3 regions of the Cyanobium sp. Aljojuca 7D2 genome follow, and region 2 is predicted to be linked to each of the others. Evidence: predicted binding sites of a transcription regulator. Region 2 holds the regulator's gene; each other region holds the start of a gene.
The links. Region 2 encodes NtcA, which controls nitrogen genes in cyanobacteria. Its sites were predicted from a motif close to GTANCNNNNGNTAC; they were not measured.
Positions count from the first base shown of each region.

Region 1: a site for NtcA is predicted at 2,708-2,721, ahead of KBY57_RS03365 (anthranilate phosphoribosyltransferase family protein). Genes of this name have one in related genera too.
Region 3: a site for NtcA is predicted at 1,886-1,899, ahead of KBY57_RS09695 (ammonium transporter). Genes of this name have one in related genera too.

Region 1 is NZ_JAGQCX010000002.1:208,241-212,910, forward strand. It holds gene KBY57_RS03355 (hypothetical protein) at 1-850, opposite strand, end outside; gene KBY57_RS03360 (ferredoxin--nitrite reductase) at 929-2,509, opposite strand; gene KBY57_RS03365 (anthranilate phosphoribosyltransferase family protein) at 2,733-3,827, shown strand; gene KBY57_RS03370 (CmpA/NrtA family ABC transporter substrate-binding protein) at 3,992-4,670, shown strand, end outside.
Region 2 is NZ_JAGQCX010000005.1:126,749-131,418, forward strand. It holds gene KBY57_RS07265 (DUF3146 family protein) at 1-202, shown strand, start outside; gene KBY57_RS07270 (resolvase) at 180-641, opposite strand; gene KBY57_RS07275 (DUF3084 domain-containing protein) at 638-1,855, opposite strand; gene ntcA (global nitrogen regulator NtcA) at 1,904-2,644, opposite strand; gene KBY57_RS07285 (cob(I)yrinic acid a,c-diamide adenosyltransferase) at 2,905-3,525, shown strand; gene dcd (dCTP deaminase) at 3,525-4,118, shown strand; gene thyX (FAD-dependent thymidylate synthase) at 4,115-4,670, opposite strand, start outside.
Region 3 is NZ_JAGQCX010000008.1:75,354-80,023, forward strand. It holds gene secG (preprotein translocase subunit SecG) at 1-36, shown strand, start outside; gene msrB (peptide-methionine (R)-S-oxide reductase MsrB) at 50-553, shown strand; gene KBY57_RS09695 (ammonium transporter) at 557-1,834, opposite strand; gene groL (chaperonin GroEL) at 2,026-3,660, opposite strand; gene groES (co-chaperone GroES) at 3,750-4,061, opposite strand; gene atpD (F0F1 ATP synthase subunit beta) at 4,371-4,670, shown strand, end outside.

The DNA of each region.
Region 1 (4,670 bases), on a different contig from region 2:
TGGACGCGCCCACAGCAGCAGGTCGCCCGGGTGGCTCGCCGGTGAGGGCCTGTAGCAACACCGGCGCTCGCCGACGCCGCTCCAGCTCAGCCGCCAGCTCCAACAGCTCCGGAGGCACCACCCCGCCGGCGCGGCCGTGCACCACCAGCAGCAGGGAGCTGGCCAGGGCCTGGGGGAGGGACAGACCCGCCAGCCGCCGCTGACGCCGCTGCTCCACCGCAGCATCCAGGGACACACCCGCCAGGGAGACCAACTGGGCGCGGGCCGCGGGCAAACGGGCCAGCAGATCGACCGCTGCAGCGGCGAGCGAGGGATCGTGGTCGGTAGCGAGGCGTCGCAGCCAGCTAGCCAGGACGGCCTGCGGCCAGGCACTGAGGCCAACGGCCAACCCCTCCAGGGCCGCGCGCCGCACCGCACCAGGCTGCGGAGCCAAGGCCCAACGGGCCAAGAGAGCCCCGTCCTGGGGCTGGCGCTGGAAGCCCAGCAACGGCAACAGGCAAGCGCTCATCTCAGGGGCTCCAGACTGGTCTGGACTGGCCAGGCGATCCCGCAGCCAGGTCGCCAGCAAAGGATCGCGAACCCCGCCGATCAGTGCCGGCCAGCGGGGATCAGGGCTGGGTAGCTGCCACCACCAACGCAGCAGGCGCAGGGCCGATGGCCCATCCAGGCGTTCTGCCAGCACCGCGAGCAGGTCGACATCGACGGCAACGGAGCCAGCCTCAATCGCGGCCACCCAGCCAGCGGCATGCCATCCGGACGTCCGGCGCCAGCGCTGCAGCTCTGGCAAGCGATCCGGATGGCCGCAGGGAGGTAAGCGGAACGGCGCCTCGGCGGGATTCAAACGATGCATACCGCCGGGTCAGGAAAGCTTGGCAAAACGGAGAGGCTGCGGTGCTGGATCTGGCCCCGGAGAGGCTGGATCAACAATTCACGCTGGCATTGGCCGGCGGCGGGCGCCGAAGCGCTCCACGAGCAACTGCTCGAGCACATCCGGCAGGTCGCTGAGCGGCACGCCCTTGTCATGCAGCTCGGCCAGCTTCGGCTCGGTGTCCATTGACCCGCCCAGAAAAATCTTGGCAGCCTCCACCATCTCGCCGTCCTTGCGGGCCTTGGCACCCATCAGACCGATCTGGCCCATGTAGGGCTGGCCGCAGGCGTTGGGGCAGCCAGTCCAGTGCATCCGCACCGCATGGGGCAGCTCAACGCGCTGCTCCAGCTCCTCCAGCACCGCCTGGGCCGCTCCCTTGGTGGGGATCAGGGCGAAGCTGCAATAGGCGTTGCCGGTGCAGCTCACCGCCTCGGCCTGCAGGGGTGAGGGATCGAGGCGGAAGCGCTGCAGCAGCGGTTCGGCCAGCAGGGCCTCCACACCCTCGCCGGGCACATTCACGATCAGCACGTTCTGGGCCTCGGTGAGGCGCAGCTCGCCGCTGCCATAGATGCGGGCCAGCCGGGCCAGCTCCACCATCCCCTCGGCATCCAGGCGCCCCATCGGCACATGCAGCCCCGCCCAGTGCAGGCCGTGCTGCTTTTGAGATTGCACACCCAGGCCATCGCGGGGCGCCCGGGTCACCAGATGGCTGCCGTCGTGGGCGGCAGCGGTGGCGGGATCACCGGCCTGGCCCTGCCCCAGCTCAGCGGCCAGCTCCGCCCAGGTGCTGAGCACCGCCTGGCGATAGCTCTCCACACCCAGCTGGTCGATCAGATACATCAACCGGCTCTTGTTGCGCTGCTGGCGATTGCCGGAGCGCTCGTAGTGGCGCAGCACCGCCAGGGTGAAGCCGGGTAGCTGCTCGGCCGGCAGCCACAGCCCCAGCGGGATCGCCAGTTCGTTGCGCTGGGCCGAGAAGAAACCGCCCACCATCACCGTGAAGCCCAGCGCGCCGTTGTGGTGGGCCGGCAGGAAGGCCAGGTCGTTGTGGAGGAGAAAGCTGTCGGGAGCGCCGCCGACGGCCACGTTGAACTTGCGGGGCAGGTTGCGCGGGCCGGCCGGACCCAGCAGGGCCGCCTGGATGGCATCCACCAGGGGCCGGGTGTCGACGATCTCCTCGGGGTCGATGCCGGCCAGGGGATTGCCGGTGACGTTGCGCGGGTTGTCGTGGCCCGACTGGCGGCTGGTGAGGCCGACCCGCTCCAGCTCCCCCATCAAGGGTGCCATGTCCTCCAGGAGCAGGCCCCGCAGCTGGATGTTCTGGCGGGTGGTGAGGTCGGCGCTGCCGTGCTCACCACAACGGTCGACAGCCTCAGCCAGCGCCGCCAGCTGCTCAGTGGTGATCACACCGTTGGGCAGGCGCAGCCGCACCATGAAGCGCCCGGGCGTGACCGGGCGGAAAAAGATGCCCAGCCACTTGAGCCGGATCGTGAGCGTGGCCTCATCGAGCGCTTCCCAGCCCTGGCGGCCCAGCTCCGCAAGGCGCGGTGCCAGCTCCAGTCCGCAGAGCTCGGCCTTGGCCTGCTCGATCTTGGTGAGGGCAGCCGGGGACTCGGCGAGGGGAGCCGATGAGCGGGTCATGACAAGTGCAGCAACAACAAGGGCCTCGGGGATCCCGTCGCACCAGTGCAACGACGGGGGTCCGAGCAAACGCCAATGAGGGCTGCGCCGCTGGAATCGGATTGGAAAGGTGGCGGCCAGCACAGCGGAGCCACCCGGTAACCGAGGATCTCCTTTCAGGAGACCGTTGCATCGTCCGCCGTCACACCCGCCTGCCGTGTTGCAACCGCTACCAACTGATCCGTTGACCGATGACCGCCGCCAGCGCCAGCTGGAGGCTCTCGGTCCCGAACGGGCCCGCTTCCGGGAGCTGATCGGCAAGGTGGGCAGCGGCGAGCACACCAGCACGGGCCTCAGCCGCGAGGAAGCCCGCGAGGCGATGCACCTGATGCTGCAGGGCCTGGCCAGTGACGCCCAGCTGGGGGCGTTCCTGATCGCCCACCGGATCCGCCGACCCCTGCCGATCGAACTGACCGGCATGCTCGACAGCTACCGCAGCCATGGCCCGGTGCTGGAGACACCGGGGCGGCGGGCCCTCTGCTTCGGCGTGCCCTACGACGGCCGCAGCCGCACAGCTCCCTTGCTGCCGCTGATCGCCCTGGTGCTGGCCAGCGCCGGGCTGCCGGTGGTGCTCCACGGCGGCCAACCGATGCCGGTGAAATTCGGCATCACCCTGGCGGAGCTGTTCGCGGCGCTCGGGATCGAGTGGCGCGGGCTGAGCCTGGCCGCCCTGCAGCAGCGGTTGACCGATCACAACCTCGCCCTCAGCCACCAACCCGATCACTTCCCCGCCGCCGAACGGTTGCTGCCGGCCCGCGACGAAATCGGCAAACGCCCACCGGTGGCCAGCCTGGAGCTGCTGTGGACGCCCCATCGCGGCGACCACCTGCTGGTGAGCGGCTTCGTGCATCCACCCACCGAGAGCCGGGCCTGGGAAGCCCTGGCCGCCGCCGGTGAAACGGACGTTCTCACCGTCAAGGGACTGGAGGGATCCACGGATCTGCCCACCTCCCGGGCCGGCATCACGGCCCGGCTGCGCCAGGGCCGGGAACCGGAGCGCATCCTGGTCCACCCCCGCGACCATGGCTTGCACAGCGATGAGCTGCCCTGGAGCGATCTGGACACCTGGCGGGTGCAGGCTGGGGCTGCCCTTCGGGGGGAGGGCCCTCTGGTCAACGCCCTGCTCTGGAACGTGGGTGCCTACCTCTGGTTGTCCGACCAGTTCAGCTCACTGACGGAAGCCCTCGCGCAGGCCAGCGCCTTTCTGGCAGCCCGCAGTGGCGAGCGCCTGCGCCAGCTCCTGAGCTCAAGCGGCACCCCTCAATCCCCGGATCCGTAACAACGGCAACCTTCAGGGTCACGGCTGCCATGGTGATCTGTCCCTGTTGGTCAGCTTGTGCGCCAACACCAGCACCAGCCGCCCATGCCGTCTTCCGCCCGCCATTGCTGGGTGGAGGGCGGCTGTTTGTTTGGCGACGAGCCCTTCACGCACCAGTCCCATCCATGTCCAATCTGTCCCGCCGCAAATTTCTGATCACGGCCGCCGGCTCAGCTGCGGGGGCCCTGTGGCTTGCCGCCTGCGGTGGTAGCAGCAAAAAACCCCCCACCGCCAGCACAGCGTCCGGCGCGGATGCACCTGAAGTGGCGGGCGCCACTTTGGGCTTCATCGCCCTCACCGACGCGGCCCCGCTGATCATCGCCAAGGAGAAGGGTTTCTTCGCCAAGCACGGCATGCCCGACGTGAAGGTCGTGAAGCAGACCTCCTGGGCCGTGACCCGCGACAACCTCGAGCTGGGCAGCGCCAAGGGCGGCATCGACGGCGCTCACATCCTCTCACCCATGCCGCTGCTGCTCACCGCCGGCACCATCACCAAGAGCAAACAGCCGCTGCCGATGTACACCCTGGCGCGGCTCAATCTGCAGGGTCAGGGCCTGTCGGTGTCGAAAGACTTCCTCGCCGACAAGCTCACCATCGACAACAAGGCCGGTCTGACCAAGGCAGCTCAGCAAGCGAGCGGCAAGGGCAAGAAGTTCAAGGCGGCCGTGACCTTCCCCGGCGGCACCCACGACCTGTGGATGCGCTACTGGCTGGCCGCCAACGGCATCGACCCGAACAAAGATGCCGACCTCGTGGTGGTGCCCCCGCCGCAGATGGTGGCCAACATGCAGACCGGAACCATGG
Region 2 (4,670 bases):
CCAGCGGGTGCTGGAGGGGGAGGTGAGCGCCGGTGGCTATCAGTGGAGGTTTCGTTGGGCCTTCGATCGCGGTGAGCTCAGCGTGGAGCCGTCGTTGGGCCGGGCCCTGATCCAGGACGCCCTGCTGCGCTATCTGCTCAAGGTGGATTACCAACTGGAGCCAGGAGGCGACTATGCCTTCACGGTGCGGGCTCGCTTCTGAGGCCCTGCAGGCAGCGGCGCACCTCCGGAGTGGGCCGCTGCAGCCGTAAGCCGCTGTGACGCTCCACCAACAGCTGGGCCACCACATCGTCGATGTCGCGGCGGGGCAGCCGCAGACCTGCCGGCAGCAGCCGCCACCAACCGCTGGCTGGATACAGCTCCCAGTAGCGATCGCGGGCGGCCAGGGTGCTGCCGTGCTCGTCGACCAGCTCCAGCTCCAGGGCCAGTGCGGCCAGCTGGCCGCGCCAGGTGCCACTGCTGGTGCCGTTGCCCACCACCACCCGGGTCAGCCCCTGGTGTTGCCAGGCCTGGAGCTGGGCCCGACTTGCCTCGGGGGGCAGGATCGCCGCCTCCAGAACGAGGGCTTGCGCTAGATCGGCCAGCACCAGGCCACATTTGCTGCGGCCGGGATCGAGCCCCGCGATCAAGCCCGCCGTCATGGCCGTCGGGGGCCTGGGCCATCGCCGGCCGGCGCGCCAGGTCGCAGCCAGCGCACGTCCACCGCAATCGGGTCGGGGGTGTCGGCATCGCGCACGACCAAGGCTTCCAGTTGCGCCACCTGGCCCGCTGGCCTTTCGCTCAGATCGCGGCCCAGTTGGCTCAAACGGGCCGCATCAAACTGCAGGCCCTCCGCAACGGTGCCCTGGCGTTGGGCCTTGGCATAGGCCGCCGCCAACAGCAGGTTGAGCCGGCGATTGATCGCTTCCAGGCTGCTGAGGTCGCCTTCGATGGTGGTGCTGGCCAACACCTCGCCGGCCTTGACGACAGCCCGGTTTGGGCGGAGGTCGGGGAAGGCGAGCACCTGGCGCTCACCCCGCAACACGTTGGCGGCCGACAGGATGCTCACCACCCAGCTGCCGGGTTTGGCCAGGAGGCCTTCCAATTTGGCGATGTCGCTCTTGGGCACCAGCAGGATTTGGCGGTCGACCGGTTGGCCAGGCAACACCCGCCGGAACGCGGTGAGGTTGGCTTGCTGCAGCAGGGCCGTGATCACGGAGCTTGCCTGCTCGGGCCGCTCCAGGGTCACCTTGGCGCTGGCCAAGGTCTGAGCGCTGGTGATCACCACATCGCCGCGGCGCAGGGCAATCAGGTTGCTCTCCAGATCCTTGAGTTCTTGGGCGCCTGCGGCAATGCGGCGGTGCACCTGGGCCAGTTCGGTTTCGGTGCGGCGGATGTCAGCGTCGCGGGCTTGCACCTCACGGCTGAGCCGGGTGCGTTCCACCTCCAGGCTGTTGCGTTGGGCAACCAGCGGAGCCAGTTCCTGACGCAGCTGATTGGCCCGGGCCTGGGCCTGTTCGAACCGCTGTTGCGCATCCCGTTTCCCCTGTTCGGCCCGGTTGAGCTCTTGCTGGCTGGTGGCCAGTTGGGCCTGACTGCTGGCCAGCTGGCGACGGCTGCTCTGCAGACGATCCTCCAGCCGATCGAGCTCGAACAGACCCGTGCGCAGGCGCTCACTGACCAGCAGCATCAGCCCCAGCGAGACCGCGCTGATCAGGCTGCCGGTGAGCACCGTGATCAACACCGCGGTGCGTCGGGGCCTCAGCTTGAACAGACTGAGGCGCGCCTTGCCAACCCGGCTGCCCAGCCGGTCACCAAGGGTGGAGAGCACTCCCCCCAGGGTCAGCAGCGCCAAGATCAGCAGCCAGCCGGTCACGTGCGTCTGCGAACGGGCCCCAGTATCCCTGCCCCTCAGCCGAAGCGCTCAGCTGAAGCGTTTGGCCAGGGCAATCGGGTCAAAGACGGTGATTTTCTTGCGGTCGATCTGCACCAGGCCGTCGTTGCGTAGATCCCCCAGTAGGCGGGTGATCGTGACGCGCGTGGAGCCGATGGCTTCGGCGATGGCCTGGTGGGACAGGCGCAGATCGATGGTGATGCCCTCGCTGCTGGGAACGCCGAAGTCGCGGCAGAGCACCAGCAGAAAGCTCACCAGCCGCGAGCTCATGTCCCGGTGGGTGAGGGTTTCGATCATCGTTTCGGTTTGCAGGATCCGTGAGGAGAGGCCCTGCAGCAGCAGCAGCCCGACGCTGGCGTCCTGCTCGATGGCGCGCCGCACCGAGGTGGCTGGAGCGGTCACCATCTCGACCCTGGTGAAGGCCACTGCGTGATAGAAGCGGTCTGAGCGCTGACCCGTGAGCAGGGACAGCACCCCAAACAGACTGTTTTCCCGCAGCAGGGCCACGGTGATTTCTTCGCCGGATTCGTAGACGCGCGAGAGCCGCACCGCGCCGCGGCGCAGCAGGTACACCCGTTCGGCTGGATCGCCGGGGAAAAAGATCGTTTTGCCCCGTTCGATCGTCTCGACGCTGCTGCCGGCCAGCCCGCGGATCACCTCCAGCAGGGTGGGACTGGCCTGGCCAGCGCTGCCCATGCCGGCCACCACCCCTGGGGCCCCGGTCGATGGGGTGGCGGCGGTACGGCTGAATCCGTGGGTGGCGCCAACCATCGTGGCTTAGGCAAGTGGCCGGACCCTAAGGATCACCCGGGGGTGCCCCTGTAGCAACGCACACGATTTGCCGTCGCCTTGCTGTTGCCCCTGGCTGGTTTTGGGCGCAGCAGTACGGATGTTTCCACCAGGGATGGTGTCATTCGCTTGTGGAACGGTCCGATCCCGCTACATTCAGGTCCTCGGGGGGCGCAGCCGCGACTCCCCTGGTGGGGTGTCGCGTCCCCGTTCGTCCTGCCCCTTGTCCTGACTCGGTGTCCATGACCGCCAGCTTGCCCGTCCCAGGTCTGACCTCCGGAACCGGAGCGGGTTTTCCTGGGGTCCAGCACGCTCCCCAGCGCCCGGGCCATCGCCCCCTGGCGGCGGTCTCTCCGGCTCCCGTGCTCCGTTTGGTGGCCCAGCAGGAGGGCCTGCTCCAGATCCACACGGCTCCGTTCCGGGGCAGTTTCGGTGCGGTGCTCAGCCAGGCCTTGCGCACCGCCGGGCTGGGCAGTCGGGTGCTGGTGAGCCAGTTTCTCAAGGGTGGCGTGGATCAGGGGCTGGAGAGCAGCCTTTGGCTTTGTGGCCGTCTGCAGTGGTTGCGGCCCGGGGTGCCCGCCTGCCTCTCGGAGCGGGCCGCCGACCAGGATCAGGAGTCGGTGGAGGCGGTGCGCCAGGTGTGGGCCTTCAGCCGTGAGCAGTTGCTCAGTGGCGCTGTGGATCTGATGGTGCTCGACGAGCTGGGTCTGGCGGTGGAGCTGGGCTACATCAACAAGGCCGACGTCGTGGCCACCCTCGATCGCCGGCCGGCCCATCTGGATGTCATCCTGACCGGTCCGGCCATGGCTTCTGAGCTGATGGCGATGGCCGACCAGGTCACCCAGCTGCGTCGAGGTCTCTAATGCTCAAGAACGATCGCTGGATTAACGAGCAGGCCGCTGCCGGAATGCTGCAGCCTTTCCAGTCGAGCCTGGTGCGTCACCTGGATCCCGACACCGCCAGCTCGCCGGTGCTCAGCTACGGCTGCTCGTCCTATGGCTACGACCTGCGGCTGTCGGCGAAGGAGTTTCTGATCTTCCGGCACGTGCCCGGCACAATCATGAACCCCAAGAGGTTCAATCCGGCCAACCTTGAGCCAGCGCCCCTGCATGAAGATGAAGATGGCGCCTATTTCATCCTGCCGGCCCATTCCTACGGGCTAGGGGTGGCGCTGGAGAAGATGAAGGTGCCACCCAATATCACCGTGATCTGTCTGGGCAAGAGCACCTATGCGCGGCTTGGCATCATTGTCAACACCACTCCTGCAGAGGCCAGCTGGGAAGGGCACCTCACCCTTGAGTTCAGCAACTCCTCCGGGGCTGATTGCCGGATTTACGCCAACGAAGGCATTTGCCAGTTGCTCTTCTTTGAGGGCGATCCCTGCGAAACCACTTATCAAGATCGGGCCGGCAAATACCAGCACCAGCCCGAGCGAGTCACCCTCGCCCGCATTTAAGGCGCCAGGCGAGCCTTATGCAGCCGGCTCTTCTCATACCAGTCGGCGAATTGGGGCGTCCAGGTTTGCAGATGGGGCCACATCAGGTCGCAGAGCTCGCGGATTTCCTGCTGCGCATCGAGCTTGGCCCGTAGGTCGAGGAAGTGCAGGAAGGCCCGCAGGGTGAAGCTCACCACGAAGTGCTGGCGGTAGTCGAAGGGCAGGATGCCGCGCGCGTGCTCCTCAGCGAAGCCCGCCGCCAGCAGGTCGCGGTAGCGCTCCGCCGCCGCCCGGCAGAGATCTAGATCCACGGCCCGCTGCTCGTCGGTGTAGGCGTATTTCTTGCCCTGTCGGTCGCTGTAGCTGCAAACCGGGCGGAGGTAAAACACCTCCTCCAGCTCCAGCTCGCCGTTGGCCGCCTTGCAGATGCGATCGCCCGTGTAGCGCATCGACTGCACGTCAAAGCTCACCCCCACCCGGTGCGTGCGCGCCTGCTGCATCACCGAGTGGGGAAACCAGCCCACGTTGAGCACGATCTGGGCGTGCTCCAGGGGGCCGTAGTGGCCCCGCTCT
Region 3 (4,670 bases), on a different contig from region 2:
CTGGCCGTGGTGCTCAGCGCCGGCTGGCTGAGCTGAGACCGCGATGTCGATGCCGCGCCGCAACCTGCTGGTGGGATTGGGATCCAGCCTGGGAGCTTTCTTCGGCGGGGCCTCCCGAGCCAACGCCGCCTCCAAGGCCCAGGATCCAACCTGGCAGCTCAGTGATGCCGCCTGGAAACAGCGGCTAAGCCCCGCCGCCTATCAGGTGCTGCGGCGGGAGGGCACCGAACGCCCCTTCTCCAGCGCCCTGAACGGCGAAAAGCGGGCCGGCACCTTCCTCTGTGCCGGCTGCGCCCTGCCCCTGTTCAGCTCCAAGGCCAAATACGACAGCGGCACGGGCTGGCCGAGCTTCTGGCAGCCCCTGCCCAACGCCATCGCCACCCAGGTGGATTTCAAACTGCTCGTCCCCCGCACCGAATACCACTGCAAGCGCTGTGGCGGCCACCAAGGGCACGTGTTCGGTGACGGCCCCAAGCCCACCGGTAAGCGCTACTGCAACAACGGTGTGGCCCTCACCTTCAAACCTGACGCCAAGAGCGCCGCCAAAAGCTAGGCATCACACCGTGAACTCGGTGTTGTAGGCCTCCTCGCCATGGGCGTTGATGTCGAGGCCCTGGCGTTCATCGGTTTCGCTGGCCCGCAGCGGCATCAGCATCCGCAGAATCTGCAGGATCACGAAGGTGCCCACCCCCACCCACAGCAGCGTGAATCCAGCGGCCTTGAGCTGAATCAGCAGCTGAGCAGCACTTCCGGCTACCAAGCCATCGGCTCCGGCAGGGTTTACCGCCTTCACAGCAAACACCCCCGTCAACACGATGCCGAGCAACCCCGCCACACCATGAACCGGCAGCACGTCGAGGCTGTCATCCAGGCCTGAGCGGTTCTTCAGCTGCAGGGCCCAGTTACACACCAGCGACGCCGCGAACCCGATCACCAGGGCACTGATCGGGCTCACAAAGCCCGCCGCCGGGGTAATCGCCACAAGACCTGCAACGGCACCGGTAGCCACGCCGACGGCCGTGGGCTTACCGCGCTGCAAGGTTTCGATCACCATCCAGCCCAGAGCTGCCGCAGCTCCGGCGGAATTGGTGGTGAGACACGCCAACGACGCGAGATTGCCGGCCACCAGGCCACTGCCACCGTTGAAGCCAAACCAACCGAACCACAGCAGTCCAGCCCCGAGGAGGATGAACGGCACGTTGTGGGGAGGCGAGTTGTGAGCGGGATAGTTGCGGCGACGTCCCACCACCGCTGCGGTGACCGCAGCGCCCACCCCTGAGGCCATCTCCACCACCAGGCCGCCGGCAAAATCGAGAGCACCCAGGCCCTCAGGCCCCAGAAAACCACCAGGCCCCCACACCATGTGGGCGAGGGGGAGGTAGACGAACGTGCTCCAGAGGAGCACAAAGGCCAGCCAGGCCCGGAAATTCATGCGCTCGACCACCGCCCCGGAGATCAGCGCCGGCGTGATGATCGCGAAGGTGAGTTGAAAGAAGGCCACCGCACCCTGACTGAGCTGACCATCTCCATAGGGCGCCGACCAGTTGCTCAAACCCGCCCACTGCAGCCCTCCAATAAAGGGAGCCCACACGCCCTGGCCGGGCGAGAAGGCAAGGCTGTAGCCGAACAGCACCCAGAGCACACTGACCAGACCCATGGCCGCGAAGCTCATCACCATCGTGTTCAACACGTTGCGGCTGCGCACAAAGCCGGCATAAAAGAGGGCCAGAGCCGGCGTCATCATCAGCACGAGCGCAGCGCTGGTCAGCACGAAGCCGTTGTTGGCACTGCGCAGGGCCGGATCAACCAGCAGAAGAAGCGGTGTGGAGGCCAAGGCAATGCCTGAACGGTCTCCGCACCCTGGCCAGCCACCCCGCGACAACCCGTAGCAACAGCTACCAAAGTCGCCCTTTTGGTGTGAACCGATACAGGCACGTCGCACCGCGGCAACAAAAAAGCGCCCCCGCAGGGGCGCTCGACGTTGGATCGGAAGAATCGGGAATCGACCGTTGATCTAAGAAGAGATCAATAGTCGAAGTCACCACCGCCCATGCCGCCGCCGGCAGGAGCTGCGTCCTTCTTCTCGGGCATGTCGGCCACGATGCACTCGGTGGTGAGCACCATGCCGGCAATCGAAGCCGCGTTCTGCAGCCCGGAGCGAGTCACCTTAGCGGGGTCCACGATGCCGGCGGCCAGCATGTCGACGTACTCACCAGTGGCGGCGTTGTAGCCCTCGTTGAAGGGCTTGTTGCGCACGTTCTCAGCCACCACAGCGCCGTTGACGCCTGCGTTCTGGGCGATGCGCATCAGGGGCGCGGTGAGGGCGGAAGCCACGATGTGGGCGCCGATCAGCTCCTCGCCGGACAGGTTGGCCTTGGCCCACTCTTCGAGGGCGGGAGCCAGGTGGGCCAGGGTGGTGCCACCACCCGGAACGATGCCTTCTTCAACGGCCGCCTTGGTGGCGTTGATGGCGTCTTCCAGGCGCAGCTTCTTGTCCTTCATCTCGGTCTCGGTGGCAGCGCCCACCTTGACCACGGCCACACCGCCGCTCAGCTTGGCCAGACGCTCCTGCAGCTTCTCCTTGTCGTAGGAGGAGTCGGTTTCGTCCATCTGCTTGCGGATCTGCTCGCAGCGGGCCTTCACGGCCACCTCGTTGCCCTCGGCCACGATGGTGGTGGTGTCCTTGTTGATGGTGATGCGGCGGGCGGTGCCCAGCATCTCCAGCTTGGCGTTCTCCAGCTTGAGGCCGGCGTCCTCGGTGATCAGCTGACCGTTGGTGAGAACGGCGATGTCCTCGAGCATGGCCTTGCGACGATCGCCGAAGCCAGGCGCCTTCACAGCCGCCACGTTGAGCACACCGCGCAGGCGGTTCACCACCAGGGTGGCGAGGGCTTCCTTCTCAATGTCCTCGGCGATGATCAGCAGAGGCTTGCCGGTGCGGGCGATCTGCTCGAGCACGGGCACCAGGTCCTGCACCAGACCGATCTTCTTGTCGGTGAGCAGGATGTAGGGCTCCTCGAGCACCGCTTCCATCCGCTCGGTGTCGGTGGCGAAGTAGGGCGAGATGTAGCCCTTGTCGAAGCGCATGCCCTCGGTGACCTCCAGCTCGGTGGTCATCGATTTCCCTTCTTCGAGGGAGATCACGCCTTCCTTGCCGACCTTGTCCATGGCGTCGGCGATCATGCAGCCCACCTCTTCGTCGTTGCCGGCGGAGATGGTGCCCACCTGGGCGATGGCGCTGGAGTCGGAGATCGGCTTGGCGTGCTCCTTGATCTTGCCGACGAGAAAGTCGGAAGCCTTGTCGATGCCCTTCTTGAGGGTGATGGCGTTGGCGCCGGCGGCCACGTTGCGCAGGCCCGCCTTAACCATGGCGTGAGCCAGCACCGTGGCGGTGGTGGTGCCGTCACCGGCGGCGTCGTTGGTCTTGGAGGCGGCCTGGCGGATCAGGGCGACGCCGGTGTTCTCGATGTGATCCTCGAGCTCGATCTCCTTGGCGATGGTGACGCCGTCGTTGATGATCTGGGGAGCGCCGAACTTCTTCTCCAGCACCACGTTGCGGCCCTTGGGACCGAGGGTGACGGCAACGGCCTCAGCCAGGATGTCGATGCCTTTTTCGAGGGCCCGGCGGGCGTTCTCGTTATAGATGATGCGCTTAGCCATGGAAGGCGATGTCGGTATGGGGTTGGTTCGTGAATCGGAAACGGGCTTAAGCGACCACCTCAGGTGATCGCTTGGCGCGCAGGATCAGCTCAGTTGACGATGGCGAGGATGTCCTTCTCGGAGAGCAGCACGAATTCGTCGCTGCCCAGCTTGATGTCGGTACCGGCGTACTTGCTGTAGAGCACCTTGTCGCCCACGCTGACCTCGGGAGCCTGGCGGCTGCCGTCGTCATTGCGCTTGCCGGGGCCGATCTGAACCACCTCGCCCACCTGGGGCTTTTCCTTGGCGGTATCGGGCAGCAGGATCCCGCCGGCGGTTTTCTCCTCCGACTCCGACACCTTGATGAAAATGCGATCTCCGAGGGGCTTGACCGTGGAGACGCTGAGAGAAACAGCAGCCATGGATGAATTGCGACAGCAGCGGCATGGCGCCAAAGACGCCACAGAACAGCGAGCGGGAGTGCGCCGAAAAGGCGAATTAGCACTCGAGCTCGACGAGTGCCAACCTATGCCGGCCCAGCGTGGGCTTACCAGCCCCGCGCTGTGCGGGTGACCGAACCGCCTGGCTGGGCGGGCGCAGGCTGTTCTGGCGCGAGGCGCAGGCTGTTCTGGCGCGAGGCGCAGGCTGTTCTGGCGCATGGCGCAGTGGTAAGGTTGCGCCGCTTCAGGTGGAATGGTTTCCCCTCAGCACTCTTTGCGTCTTCCTTCCCTATGGCAGCTGCTACCGCCACCGGCACCAAAGGCATCGTCCGGCAGGTGATTGGCCCGGTTCTCGACGTTGAATTCCCGGCCGGCAAGCTGCCCAAGATCTACAACGCGCTTCGGATTGAAGCCAAAAACTCCGCAGGCCAGCAAGTGGCCCTGACTGCAGAAGTGCAGCAGCTGCTCGGTGACCACCGCGTGCGCGCTGTGGCAATGAGCACCACCGACGGCCTGGTGCGGGGCATGGAAGCCCTCGACACCGGGGCCCCGATCTCCGTGCCGGTGGGTGAGGCCACCCTCGGCCGCATC